One region of the Streptomyces sp. NPDC000345 genome, then DNA from elsewhere that is predicted to be linked to it. Evidence: riboswitches for the same ligand, from Rfam matches in the RefSeq annotation. Region 1 holds a riboswitch; the other holds the start of a gene.
What was found. Region 1 has a riboswitch for glycine ahead of gcvT (glycine cleavage system aminomethyltransferase GcvT). Riboswitches for the same ligand answer to the same signal wherever they lie in the genome.
Positions count from the first base shown of each region.

Region 2: it holds a riboswitch for glycine, as region 1 does, so the genes downstream of both, gcvP (aminomethyl-transferring glycine dehydrogenase) here and gcvT (glycine cleavage system aminomethyltransferase GcvT) in region 1, are expected to answer to the same signal.

Region 1 is NZ_JBIAZE010000011.1:29,417-36,046, reverse strand. It holds gene ACFY30_RS25515 (enhanced serine sensitivity protein SseB C-terminal domain-containing protein) at 1-603, opposite strand, end outside; gene ACFY30_RS25510 (enhanced serine sensitivity protein SseB) at 730-1,530, opposite strand; gene ACFY30_RS25505 (AAA family ATPase) at 1,630-2,370, opposite strand; glycine riboswitch at 2,512-2,612, shown strand; gene gcvT (glycine cleavage system aminomethyltransferase GcvT) at 2,777-3,895, shown strand; gene gcvH (glycine cleavage system protein GcvH) at 4,005-4,382, shown strand; gene glyA (serine hydroxymethyltransferase) at 4,390-5,655, shown strand; gene ACFY30_RS25485 (L-serine ammonia-lyase) at 5,776-6,630, shown strand, end outside.
Region 2 is NZ_JBIAZE010000018.1:8,075-14,704, forward strand. It holds gene ACFY30_RS32715 (MerR family transcriptional regulator) at 69-752, shown strand; partial or broken gene ACFY30_RS32720 (DNA polymerase IV) at 818-2,325, shown strand; gene ACFY30_RS32725 (PRC-barrel domain-containing protein) at 2,247-2,618, opposite strand; glycine riboswitch at 2,731-2,826, shown strand; gene gcvP (aminomethyl-transferring glycine dehydrogenase) at 3,012-5,897, shown strand; gene ACFY30_RS32735 (molybdopterin-binding protein) at 5,958-6,377, opposite strand; gene ACFY30_RS32740 (ABC transporter ATP-binding protein) at 6,406-6,630, opposite strand, start outside.

The DNA.
Region 1 (6,630 bases):
CATGGCCCGTACGGCGTCCACGGCCGGCGGGGAGGTGTCGTACACGTCGAGCCCGACCGCCAGGTAGGGCGCGCCCAGGGCCGGCTGCACCCAGGCGCGGCGCAACGCGCGGACCGCCGGGGTGCGGTGGGCGTTCTGCGCGAGCAGGGCGTAGAACTGGGGGATCTCGATGGCCGGTTCGGACAGCCGCAGGGGTCCGGCGGGCTGCCGGTCCAGGCCGGTCGCGATGCGGCGCAGATCCAGCCAGGGGATGCCGACGCCGCCGCCGGGGGCGTGCGGGTTCAGCCAGAGGCCGTAGTGGTCGGGATAGAGCGTGCGGGCGGCGTCGACGCCGTCGACCACCTCGTACGAGCGGTTCCAGCCGCTGGCGGAGAGTTCCTGGGCGGAGGTGACGCAGGGGGCGTAGCCGTGGCCGTCCACCTCCATGTTCCCGTACTGGGCGTCCGGGGAGCCGGCCTGACCCTGCCACAGGAGCATCCAGACCTGGCCGGAGGCAGGGGTCGCGAGCGCGCGCAGGAGGGCCTCGTAGGCGTCGTAGCGCCCGGGCGTGACCTGGCGCAGCATGTGCTCGACCTGTCCGGCCGCGATGCCGCTGGCGCTCACCGTTACCGCCCCTTCATCCGTGTTGCCCCGCGTATGGGAACAGCTTATGTGGAGCCGCCGACATCGACCGCTTCGGAGCTCGGGGGTTCTTGTCCCCGGCGGGCGCGGTCCGTTCCCGCGGAGTCGCTAGCGCACCCTCGTATAGAAGGGGCGGACCGTCTCCCGCATCCACTCCCCCACCGGATCCTGGGCCACGTCCAGCAGGATCAGGTTGACCGGCCACCGCACCGGGACACGGCCCATGGCCCGGCCCAGGGCGTCCAGGGGGAGTTCGCGGACGTCGCCTTCGAGGTGGGAGAGCTCGACGCCCACGAACATGACCGGGTCGGCCGTCTCGACGGCGGCGAGGCAGCGGCGGGCCGTGAGGACCACGCCCGTCGCCTCGAACTCGGCGCAGGCGGCGGCGAAGAAGTCCACCGGGTCGTCCTGCCAGTCGGGCTCGAAGAGGCGGACGCGGCCGCCGCTCGCGGGACCGTCCAGCACGGTGCGGCCCGCGCGGCACAACTCGGCCACGGCGGGCGGGGGCAGCGGTATGCCGATCACACCGTCCGGGTTGACGAGGATGCCGACCTGCGGGGGCAGCCCGCGGGCGAACTCCACCGCCGGGGCGATGGTGTACGACATGTGGGAGCCGACGACCTGGCGGAACTGTTCCTCGGAGCTGAACACCGGCACGTACGCCTGCCCCTCCAGCTCCACCGTGGGCAGGTCGAGCGGGCCGCTGTGCGGGCCGCCGCCGTTGGGCAGGGGCACCCAGACGAAGCTGCGGCCGAGCACCTCGACGATCCGGCCGCCGGCGCCCGGCATGCCGAGGGATGCGGAGAGCACCTCCTCCAACTCGTTGCCGGGCCATCCGCCGTGCGGATGGGGGTGCGCTTGCGCCGGGAAGTCCGGGGAGACCGGGAAGTCCGCCGGGGGGAAGTCCATCTGCCTACCGCCTGCTGGGAACCACTGCTGGGGCTGAAAGGCTAGCGGGTGCCCGGGGGCTTTCCTGCGCCCTCGCGGCCCCCGTCGCCCCTGTGGGTGTCAGGTCCTGTCCCCGCCCGTGAACCCGATCCGGCTCAGGGCGTCCGCCGCGTCGCGGTCGAGCAGGACCGCCGAGCCGATGCCGGCGGGCAGCCGGCCCTTCTCCACGGCGCGGATGAGCCGGGCGGCGGCCCTGCGGTGCCGCAGGAACGCGTACCGCGAGACGCCCCGGCCGCGTTCGCGCTGGCCCTCGATCGCCCTGTCCGGGGTGACGTCCAGGAGGAGCAGGTGCAGGGTGCCGCCGCGGCGGCGGGCCTCGCGGGCCAGCCAGTCGCGCACCCAGGACTGCGTACCGCAGTCGTGCACGACGACGCCCTCGCCGGTGCGCAGGGCGCGGCGCAGTCCGGCGTAGTGGGCGAGGCGGACCAGGGGGCGGTAGACGGCGTAGGGCAGGAGGCGGGGGGTCCGGGCGTCCCAGCGGTCGCGGGAGTCCTGGGAGTCGATGCGGATGCCCCGGACGGCGCGCCGCATGAGCGTGGACTTCCCGCTGCCGGGCAGACCGGTGACCACGACCAGGTCACGGGGGCCGAACAGCAGGCCGTGCGGGCTGTGCCCGGCCCGCTCGCGCAGGTCACGGACGACGGGCACGGTCTGCGGGCCGCACGCCTGGCGGGGCCGGCCCGTCGGCTGTGCGGGCAGCGCGGGCAGCGCGAGTGCCGAGGTCGTCGCGAAGGGCGTGGTCCTCGCCGTGGTCCTGTCCACCGTGATCGTCCTCCCCTGGGGTTCGGGTAAGTCCCTCATCCCCTTCCAGCGTAAAGAGAAGGTAATGCGCGGTGTCTCGCGTTTTCGTGCGCGTACCGACACAAGCCGGTTACAGATGCGGCCTGCCACGATCGGGTGAAGGCGTGCAATGATGTCCGCGCCAACTGCATACCGGCCGTTTGAATCCGCGCGGGAGAGTCCCCAGCAGCAGTTTTCGCCGGGGCGCCGAAGGAGCAAGTCCCTCCCTTGAATCTCTCAGGCCCCGTTACCGCGCGGGCGAGGCACATCTGAAAAGCGGGCCGCCGTTCCCGGTGGCCCCACCCAAGGTGCAAGCCGTGACCTGCGCTTCCTCGAGAAGCGGACGGTCATGGCGAACCTCTCAGGTTCCGATGACAGATGGGGAGGAACGACCTCGCCTGTCATGCCCTTGGGAGACGACCGACCGATGAGCAGTACCGCACTCCGTCACACCGCGCTCGATGCCCTGCATCGTGAGCTCGGCGCGACGATGACCGACTTCGCCGGCTGGGACATGCCCCTGCGCTACGGCTCCGAGCGCGACGAGCACACCGCCGTGCGCACCCGGGCCGGCCTCTTCGACCTCTCGCACATGGGCGAGATCACCGTCACCGGCCCCGAGGCCGCCGCCCTGCTCGACTTCGCCCTGGTGGGGAACATCGGGGGCGTCGCGACCGGCCGCGCCCGCTACACCATGATCTGCCGGGCCGACGGCGGCATCCTGGACGACCTGATCGTCTACCGGCTCGGCGAGACCGAGTACATGGTCGTCGCCAACGCCTCCAACGCGCAGGTCGTGCTGGACGCCCTCGTGGAGCGCTCCGCGGGCTTCGACGCGCAGGTGCGCGACGACCGGGAGGCCTACGCGCTGCTCGCCGTCCAGGGGCCGCAGTCCCCGGGGATCGTGAAGTCCCTCACCGACGCCGACCTCGACGGCCTGAAGTACTACGCGGGCCTGCCCGGCACGGTCGCCGGGGTCCCCGCGCTGATCGCGCGTACCGGGTACACCGGCGAGGACGGCTTCGAGCTGTTCGTGAAGCCGGAGCACGCCGTCGCGCTGTGGCAGGCGCTGACCGAGGCCGGCCGGGACGCCGGGCTCGTCCCGTGCGGTCTGTCCTGCCGGGACACCCTGCGCCTGGAGGCGGGCATGCCGCTGTACGGGCACGAGCTGTCGACCTCGCTGACCCCCTTCGACGCGGGCCTCGGGCGCGTGGTGAAGTTCGAGAAGGAGGGCGACTTCGTCGGCCGCGAGGCGCTGCTGGAGGCCGCCGAGCGGGCCGCCTCGAAGCCGCCGCGCGTGCTGGTGGGCCTGGTCGCCGAGGGCCGCCGGATCCCGCGCGCCGGGTTCTCCGTGGTCGCCGGCGGCGAGGTGATCGGCGAGGTCACCTCCGGTGCCCCTTCCCCCACCCTGGGCAAGCCGATCGCGATGGCCTACGTCGACGCCGCGCACGCGGCGCCGGGGACGCCGGGCGTCGGTGTCGACATCCGGGGCAGCCACGAGCCGTACGAGGTCGTGGCACTGCCGTTCTACAAGCGCCAGAAGTAGACACTGAGACCGTCGGGCACGTGACCCTGCGCACATCCGCGCTGTTCACGCCTGCCCCGAGCAGTCCCTCATTCATCAGCACTCCCCCGCGTACAGGAGAATTCAGGCCATGAGCAACCCCCAGGAGTTCCGCTACAGCAAGGAGCACGAGTGGCTGTCGGCCGCCGCGGACGGCGTCTCGACGGTCGGCATCACGGAGCACGCGGCCAACGCGCTCGGCGACGTGGTCTTCGTCCAGCTCCCGGAGGTCGGCGCCACGGTGACCGCGGGCGAGTCCTGCGGTGAGCTGGAGTCGACGAAGTCGGTCAGCGAGCTGTACTCGCCGGTCGACGGCGAGGTCGTCGAGGTCAACCAGGACGTCGCCGACGACCCGTCGCTGGTGAACTCCGCCCCCTTCGAGGACGGGTGGCTGTTCAAGGTACGCGTCACGGGCGAGCAGGCCGAGCTGCTGTCCGCCGACGAGTACACCGCCTACACCGCCGGCTGAGGACCAGATGACTGTTCTGAACACGCCCCTGCACGAGCTCGACCCGGAGATCGCCGCCGCGGTCGACGCCGAGCTGAACCGCCAGCAGTCCACGCTCGAGATGATCGCCTCGGAGAACTTCGCTCCGCTCGCGGTCATGGAGGCACAGGGCTCGGTCCTGACCAACAAGTACGCCGAGGGCTACCCGGGCCGCCGCTACTACGGCGGCTGCGAGCACGTCGACGTCGCCGAGCAGATCGCGATCGACCGGATCAAGGAGCTGTTCGGCGCCGAGTACGCCAACGTCCAGCCGCACTCGGGCGCCTCGGCCAACCAGGCCGCGCTGTTCGCGCTGGCCCAGCCCGGCGACACCATCCTGGGCCTGGACCTGGCGCACGGCGGCCACCTCACCCACGGCATGCGGCTGAACTTCTCCGGCAAGCAGTTCGACGTGGTCGCCTACCACGTGGACGCGGAGACCGGTCTGGTCGACATGGCAGAGGTCGAGAAGCTCGCCAAGGAGCACCGCCCGAAGGTGATCATCGCGGGCTGGTCGGCGTACCCGCGGCAGCTGGACTTCGCCGAGTTCCGCCGGATCGCCGACGAGGTCGAGGCGTACCTGTGGGTCGACATGGCGCACTTCGCGGGCCTGGTCGCCGCCGGTCTCCACCCCAACCCGGTGGAGTACGCGGACGTCGTCACCTCCACCACCCACAAGACGCTGGGCGGCCCGCGCGGCGGCGTCATCCTCGCGAAGAAGGACTTCGCGAAGAAGCTGAACTCCTCGGTCTTCCCGGGCTTCCAGGGCGGTCCGCTGGAGCACGTGATCGCCGCGAAGGCGGTCTCGTTCAAGGTCGCGGCCGGCGAGGACTTCAAGGAGCGCCAGCGCCGTACGGTGGAGGGCGCGCGGATCCTCGCCGAGCGTCTGACGGCCGCCGACGCCCGCGAGGCCGGCGTGGACGTCCTGTCCGGCGGCACGGACGTCCACCTGATCCTGGTGGACCTGCGCAAGTCCGAGCTGGACGGCCGGCAGGCCGAGGACCGGCTGCACGAGGTCGGCATCACCGTCAACCGCAACGCGGTCCCGAACGACCCGCGGCCGCCGATGGTCACCTCGGGCCTGCGGATCGGCACGCCCGCCCTGGCGACCCGCGGCTTCACGGCCGAGGACTTCGCGGAGGTCGCGGACGTGATCGCGCAGGCCCTCAAGCCGTCCTACGACGCGGAGTCCCTGAAGGCGCGGGTCAAGGCCCTGGCCGACAAGCACCCGCTGTACCCCGTTCTGAACAAGTAGTTCCTTTTCGCCGGGCGCCCCGCACACTCGTACGCGTACGGGTGAACGGGGCACCCGGTGAGAACCCCGTCTGCACCACCCGACGGACAGCGTCGTCCGCCGAAACCCTAGGAGTCTCCCGTGGCCATCTCGGTCTTCGACCTGTTCTCGATCGGCATCGGCCCGTCCAGCTCCCACACGGTCGGCCCCATGCGCGCGGCCCGCATGTTCGCGCGGCGACTGCGCAACGACGGTCTGCTGGACGCCGTCGCCTCGCTCCGCTGCGAGCTGTACGGCTCGCTCGGCGCCACCGGCCACGGCCACGGCACGCCGAAGGCGGTCCTGCTGGGCCTGGAGGGCTCCTCGCCGCGCACGGTGGACGTGGAGACGGCGGACGAGCGGGTGGAGCAGATCCGGCAGACGGGCCGGCTGAACCTGCTCGGCACGCACGAGATCCCGTTCTCCTTCGACGACGACCTGGTCCTGCACCGCCGCAAGGCCCTGCCCTACCACGCGAACGGCATGACGGTCTCGGCCCACGACGCCTCGGGCGCGGAGCTGCTCACGAAGACGTACTACTCGGTCGGCGGCGGCTTCGTCGTGGACGAGGACGCGGTGGGCGCGGACCGCATCAAGCTGGACGACACGGTCCTGAAGTACCCCTTCCGCACCGGCGACGAGCTGCTGCGCCTGACCGAGGAGACCGGCCTGTCGATCTCCTCCCTGATGCTGGAGAACGAGCGGGCCTGGCGCACGGAGGAGGAGATCCGGGCGGGCCTCCTCGACATCTGGCGGGTGATGCAGGCGTGCGTCTCGCGCGGCATGTCCCGCGAGGGCATCCTGCCGGGCGGTCTGCGCGTCCGCCGCCGCGCCGCGGTCACCGCCCGCCAGCTGCGGGCGGAGGGCGACCCGCTGGCCCACTCCATGGAGTGGATCACCCTGTACGCCATGGCGGTGAACGAGGAGAACGCCGCCGGCGGCCGCGTGGTCACGGCC
Region 2 (6,630 bases), on a different contig from region 1:
TGGCGATCGTTGACGCACCCCTGGTGACTGCCTACCGTCGAGAGGGCAGGTCAAGGACGGAGGTCGGCGTGAGAAGCAGCGGCGACGGTACGGCTGGGGGTGCCCCCGGACTCGGTGTCGGGGGGAGCGGTCCGTACCCTCCCCCAAGCTCTCGGCTACGCCCGAGCAGGGGATACCCCCATCAGGGCAGTGCGGCCGACCACGCTCCGCAGCGACCCGCGGCCGTGCCGAGCAGCGGAGGGGCGACGTCCATGGCGTCCGAGCAGATCGGCTACCGCGGACCGACGGCCTGCGCGGCCGCCGGCATCACCTACCGGCAACTCGACTACTGGGCCCGTACGGGTCTCGTCGAGCCCAGCGTGCGGCCCGCGTACGGGTCGGGTACGCAGCGGCTGTACAGCTTCCGGGACGTCGTCGTCCTGAAGATCGTCAAGCGGTTCCTCGACACCGGGGTCTCCCTCCAGAACATCCGTACCGCCGTCCAGCACCTGCGGGAGCGCGGCTTCCGTGACCTGGAGCGCATGACGCTGATGAGCGACGGCGCGACGGTCTACGAGTGCACCTCGCCGGACGAGGTCCACGCGCTGCTCCAGGGCGGCCAGGGCGTCTTCGGGATCGCCGTGGGCGTGGTCTGGCGTGACGTGGAGAGCGCGCTGTCGCAGCTGCACGGTGAACGGGTCGACACCGGTGAGACGCTCGTCGGGCCGAACCCGGCGGACGAGCTGGCCCGCAGGCGCAACCGGGCGGTCTGAGGCACCTCCCGGCGGAGGACGGCTGCGCGGGGCCGTTGTCAGTGGCGTGGTGCAGCATCGGAGATGTGAGAAACGCGCCCACGATCCTGCATCTCGACATGGATGCCTTCTACGCCCAGGCGGAGCAGGCGTCCAAGCCGAGTCTGCGGGGGAAAGCCGTGGTCGTGGGCGGTCTGGGGCCGCGCGGGGTGGTGGCCACCGCCTCGTACGAGGCGCGGGCCTTCGGGGTGCACTCGGCGATGCCGACGGCCCAGGCGCGCCGGCTGGCACCGAACGCGGCGTACCTGGTGCCGCGCTTCACGTTCTACCGGTCGATCAGCGACCAGGTGATGGCCTTGCTGCGGGCGTTGTCACCGCTGGTGGAGCCGCTGAGCCTCGATGAGGCGTTCGTGGACCTGGAGGCCGGGGGAGCGGCCTGGGACAGCGAGTCGGCGCGGCTGGCCGGGGTCCGGTTGCGGGCGGACATCCGGGCCGTCACCGGCCTCACGGGGTCGGTGGGGCTGGCCGCCTCGAAGATGCTGGCGAAGATCGCCTCCGAGGAGGCCAAGCCCGACGGCCTGGTGCTCGTCGAACCGGGAACCGAGCGGGCCCTGCTCGGGCCCATGTCGGTGCGGACGCTGCCCGGCGTCGGCCCGGCCACCGGAGACCACCTGCGGCGGGCCGGCATCACCACGGTCGACGAACTCGCCGAGGCCGGCGAGGACGAGCTGGTGCGCCTGGTGGGCAAGGCGCACGGGCACGGGCTGTACGCGATGGCGCTGGCGCGGGACGACCGGCCCGTGGTGGCGGAGCGGGAGGCCAAGTCGGTGTCGGTGGAGGACACGTACGACGTGGACATCCACGACCGCACGCGGGTGGAGCTGGAGGTGCGGCGGCTTGCGGAGCGGTGTGTGCGCAGACTGCGGGGCTCGGGCCTGTCCGGGCGGACGATCGTGCTGAAGGTGCGGCGCTACGACTTCTCCACGCTCACCCGGTCCGAGACCCTGCGCGGGCCCACGGACGATCCGGCGGTGGTGCGGGAGGCCGCCGCCCGGCTGCTGGAGTCCGTCGACACCACGGGTGGGGTACGGCTGCTCGGGGTCGGCGTCAGCGGTCTGGCGGACTTCACGCAGGAGGACCTGTTCGCGCAGGCGGCGGAGGAGGAGCGGGGCGTCGGGGCCGAGGAGGTGGTTCCCGAGGAGCCCGCCGGCGAGGAGCCGGTGCCGGTCGAGCACCGGTGGCGCCCCGGACATGACGTGGTCCACGCCGAGCTGGGGCACGGATGGGTGCAGGGCAGCGGCCTGGGCCGCGTCACCGTGCGGTTCGAGACGCCGGAGTCGGCGCCGGGGCGCGTACGGACTTTCCGTGTGGACGACCCGCTGCTGGCTCCGGCGGAACCACTGCCGCTGGTGCGGCGAAGACCTGAGGAGGACGGGGCTCCGTGCTCGCCCCTCCCGGATGGCTCGCCCTCCCCTGACCGGACGGTGGGATCCGGGACCACCGGGTGAGCGCCGCTCAGCTCTCGTCCGTGCCCGCGAGCCTGCCGAAGTCGTGGTCCGGGAAGGCGGGAGGCGCGGCCACGTCGAGGCCGTAGTGGTGGTAGAGCTGGAGTTCCTGTTCCGGGGAGAGGTGCCGGCCCACGCCGAAGTCGGGGGCGTCCTTGATCAGGGCCCGGTCGAAGGGGACGCGCAGGGCGCCGTCGACCAGTTCGCTGGGCTCCAGGGGGACGAAGGCGTCCCGGGAGAACAGGCCGGTCCGTATGGCCGCCCACTCCGGCACACCGGTGGCGTCGTCCAGGTAGACCTCGTCGACGGTGCCGATCCTGGTCCCATTGCGGTCGAACGCCTTGCGGCCGATCAGGTTGCGCGGATCGATGTCGGTCTGCACGGGCCCTCCACTTGGTCGCAACTCATCCGTAAGCACTACAAAAGAACACATCGGGACGGGCGGCCACTCGAGGAGGTCCCGTTGACCTCGCTGGTAGTCTGGCAACGGCTGCTGACCCCGTGCGGGAGAGTCCTCCGGAGATCACCGGAGGCGCCGAAGGAGCAAATCCTCCCCGGAATCTCTCAGGCCCACGTACCGCGCGGACGAGGTCACTCTGGAAAGCAGGGCGGATGTCGACGGCGTCGACGGCCTCCGTCCTCACCGACGGTGAAAACCGGCTGCCCCCGTGGCGGTCGGTGAAGCTCTCAGGTTGAGATGACAGAGGGGGAGGCCGTCCGGGTACCCGCGTCGTGGTGCCCCTCGAAGGTCGCGTCAGACCAGGAGGCCTCAGAAATGACCGCCGATCGCATTCCGCTCTCCGAGCTCGAACAGGGCATCCCCTTCGAGCAGCGCCACATAGGGCCCGACCAGGAGGCGCGGGCCAAGATGCTCGCGCAGGTCGGTTACGGCTCGCTCGACGAGCTCACCGCCGCCGCGGTCCCGGACGTGATCAAGAACGCCGACGCGCTGGACCTGCCGTCCGCGCGCACCGAGGCCGAGGTCCTGGCGGAGCTGCGCTCGCTGGCCGACCGCAACCAGGTCCTCGACTCCATGATCGGACTCGGCTACTACGGCACGTTCACGCCGCCGGTCATCCTGCGCAACGTCATGGAGAACCCGGCCTGGTACACGGCCTACACCCCCTACCAGCCGGAGATCTCGCAGGGGCGCCTCGAAGCCCTGCTGAACTTCCAGACCATGGTCGCCGACCTCACCGGGCTGCCGACCTCCGGTGCCTCCCTGCTCGACGAGGGCACGGCAGCGGCCGAGGCGATGGCGCTGTCCCGGCGGATGGGGAAGAACAAGAAGGGCCTCTTCCTGGTCGACGCGGACGTGCTGCCGCAGACCGTCGCCGTGATCGAGACCCGCGCCGAGCCGGCGGGCGTGGAGGTCGTGGTCGCCGACCTCGCCGAGGGCATCCCGGCCGACCTCGCCGCGCGTGAGATCAACGGCGTGCTGCTGCAGTACCCGGGCGCCTCCGGTGCCGTACGCGACATCAAGGCCGTGATCGACCAGGCGCACGGGCTCGGGGCGCTCGTCACCGTCGCCGCCGACCTGCTCGCGCTGACGCTGCTGAAGTCGCCCGGTGAGCTGGGGGCGGACATCGCGGTCGGGACGACGCAGCGGTTCGGTGTGCCGATGGGCTTCGGCGGTCCCCACGCCGGCTACATGGCGGTGCACGAGAAGTTCGCGCGCAGCCTGCCCGGGCGGCTCGTGGGTGTGTCCGTGGACGCGGACGGCCACAAGGCCTACCGGCTCGCGCTGCAGACGCGTGAGCAGCACATCCGGCGAGAGAAGGCCACCAGCAACATCTGCACGGCGCAGGTGCTGCTCGCGGTGATGGCCGGCATGTACGCCGTGTACCACGGGCCCGACGGACTGCGGGCGATCGCGCGGCGGACGCATCGGTACGCCTCGATCCTGGCCGCCGGCCTCGCGGCCGGCGGGGTCGAGGTCGTGCACGGCTCCTACTTCGACACGCTGACCGTGCGGGTGCCCGGCAAGGCCGCGGAGGTCGTCGCCGCCGCACGGGACCACGGGGTCAACCTGCACCTCGTCGACGCCGACCAGGTGTCGATCGCGTGCGACGAGACCACGGCGCGGGGCCAGGTGGCCGCCGTATGGGCCGCCTTCGGGGTCACCGGGGACATCGAGGCGCTCGACGCGGTCACCGAGGAGACGCTGCCGGCCGGGCTGCTGCGCTCCGACGCGATCCTCACCCACCCCGTGTTCCACCAGCACCGGTCCGAGACCGCGATGCTGCGCTATCTGCGCCGGCTCGCCGACCGGGACTACGCGCTGGACCGGGGCATGATCCCGCTGGGCTCCTGCACCATGAAGCTCAACGCGACCACCGAGATGGAGCCGGTCACCTGGCCCGAGTTCGGGCAGCTGCACCCCTTCGCGCCCGCCGGGCAGGCGGAGGGCTACCTCACGCTCATCCGGGAGCTGGAGGAGCGGCTCGCCGAGGTCACCGGGTACGACAAGGTGTCGCTGCAGCCCAACGCCGGTTCGCAGGGCGAGCTGGCCGGGCTGCTGGCCGTCCGCGGTTACCACCGGGCCAACGGGGACGAGCAGCGGACCGTGTGTCTGATCCCGTCCTCCGCGCACGGGACGAACGCGGCGAGCGCCGTGATGGCCGGGATGAAGGTCGTCGTCGTGAAGACCGCCGAGGACGGCGAGATCGACGTCCAGGACCTGCGGACGAAGATCGAGCAGCACCGGGACGAGCTGGCGGTGCTGATGATCACGTACCCGTCGACGCACGGGGTGTTCGAGGAGCACGTCGCCGACATCTGCGCGCAGGTGCACGAGGCGGGTGGGCAGGTGTACGTCGACGGCGCCAACCTCAACGCGCTCGTCGGGCTCGCCAAGCCGGGCCACTTCGGCGGTGACGTGTCCCATCTGAACCTGCACAAGACGTTCTGCATCCCGCACGGTGGCGGCGGCCCGGGCGTCGGGCCGGTGGCGGTGCGGTCGCACCTCGCGCCGTACCTGCCGAACCACCCGATGCAGCCCGCCGCCGGGCCCGAGACCGGCGTGGGGCCGATCTCGGCCGCACCGTGGGGTTCCGCGGGGATCCTGCCGATCTCCTGGGCCTACGTCCGGCTCATGGGCGGCGAGGGGCTCAAGCGGGCCACGCAGGTGGCCGTGCTCAGCGCCAACTACATCGCCAAGCGGCTCGAGCCGCACTACCCGGTGCTGTACACCGGCCCCGGCGGGCTGGTCGCGCACGAGTGCATCATCGACCTGCGGCCGCTGACCAAGGCGACCGGGGTGAGCGTCGACGACGTCGCGAAGCGTCTCATCGACTACGGCTTCCACGCGCCGACGATGTCGTTCCCGGTGGCCGGAACCCTGATGATCGAGCCGACCGAGTCCGAGGACCTCCTCGAGCTGGACCGGTTCTGCGAGGCGATGATCGCGATTCGCGCGGAGATCGAGAAGGTCGGCTCGGGTGAGTGGCCGGCCGAGGACAACCCGCTGAGCAACGCCCCGCACACCGCCGCCGCGCTCGGTGCCGAGTGGGACCACGCGTACACGCGCGAGGAGGCGGTCTTCCCGGCCGGGGTGTCCGCCGCCGACAAGTACTGGCCGCCGGTGCGCCGGATCGACCAGGCCTTCGGGGACCGCAACCTGGTCTGCTCGTGCCCGCCGCTGGACGCGTACGAGGACTGAGCGAAAGCCGAAGGCCGAGTGCTCCGCCCAGCTCGGGCGGGGCACTCGGCCTTCGGCGGGTCAGGCCGTCATGAGGGCCACGTCGGTGGACTTGACCAGCGCGATGACGTCGGAGCCCACGAAGAGGCCGAGGTCAACAGCCGCGTCCTTGGTGATCGCGGCGGTGAGTTCGCCCCCGTCCACGGTGATCTTCACCATCGTCATGACCTCACCGAGCGTGAGTCCGGTGACCGTGCCGAAGAGCTGGTTGCGGATCGAGAGCCCCTCGACCCGGGTGCCGGCGACGGAGACCTCCGTGGACTTCACCAGCGCGCGGACGGCGGTGCCGGCGGCGAGGGCGAGCTCGTCCACGGCCTCCAGCGTGATGGCCGCGGTGAGGTCCTGGCCGCCGTCCAGACGGATCTTGACGGTGGCCATGATCTCGCCGGGATGGACGGCGGTGACGGTGCCGGGGAGCTGGTTGCGGATGCTCAGGGTCATGGGCAGCAACGGTATGACCCCGGGTGTGCTATGCCGGGTATGCGTGAGTCTGTGCCGCCTTGACCGTCGCCCAGACAGGGGCGCCCGGATGCAGATCGAGTTCGGCGGCGGCGACGGCGGTGAGGTCGGCGGCGAGGGGGAGCGCGCCGGTGAGGGCGGCGCGGATCTGGTCGCCGTGGGTCTCCAGGCCGGTGACCTCGCAGGGCCAGAGGTTGCGTGCGCTGGCACCGACGGGGCGGTCCCGGTGGAGGGT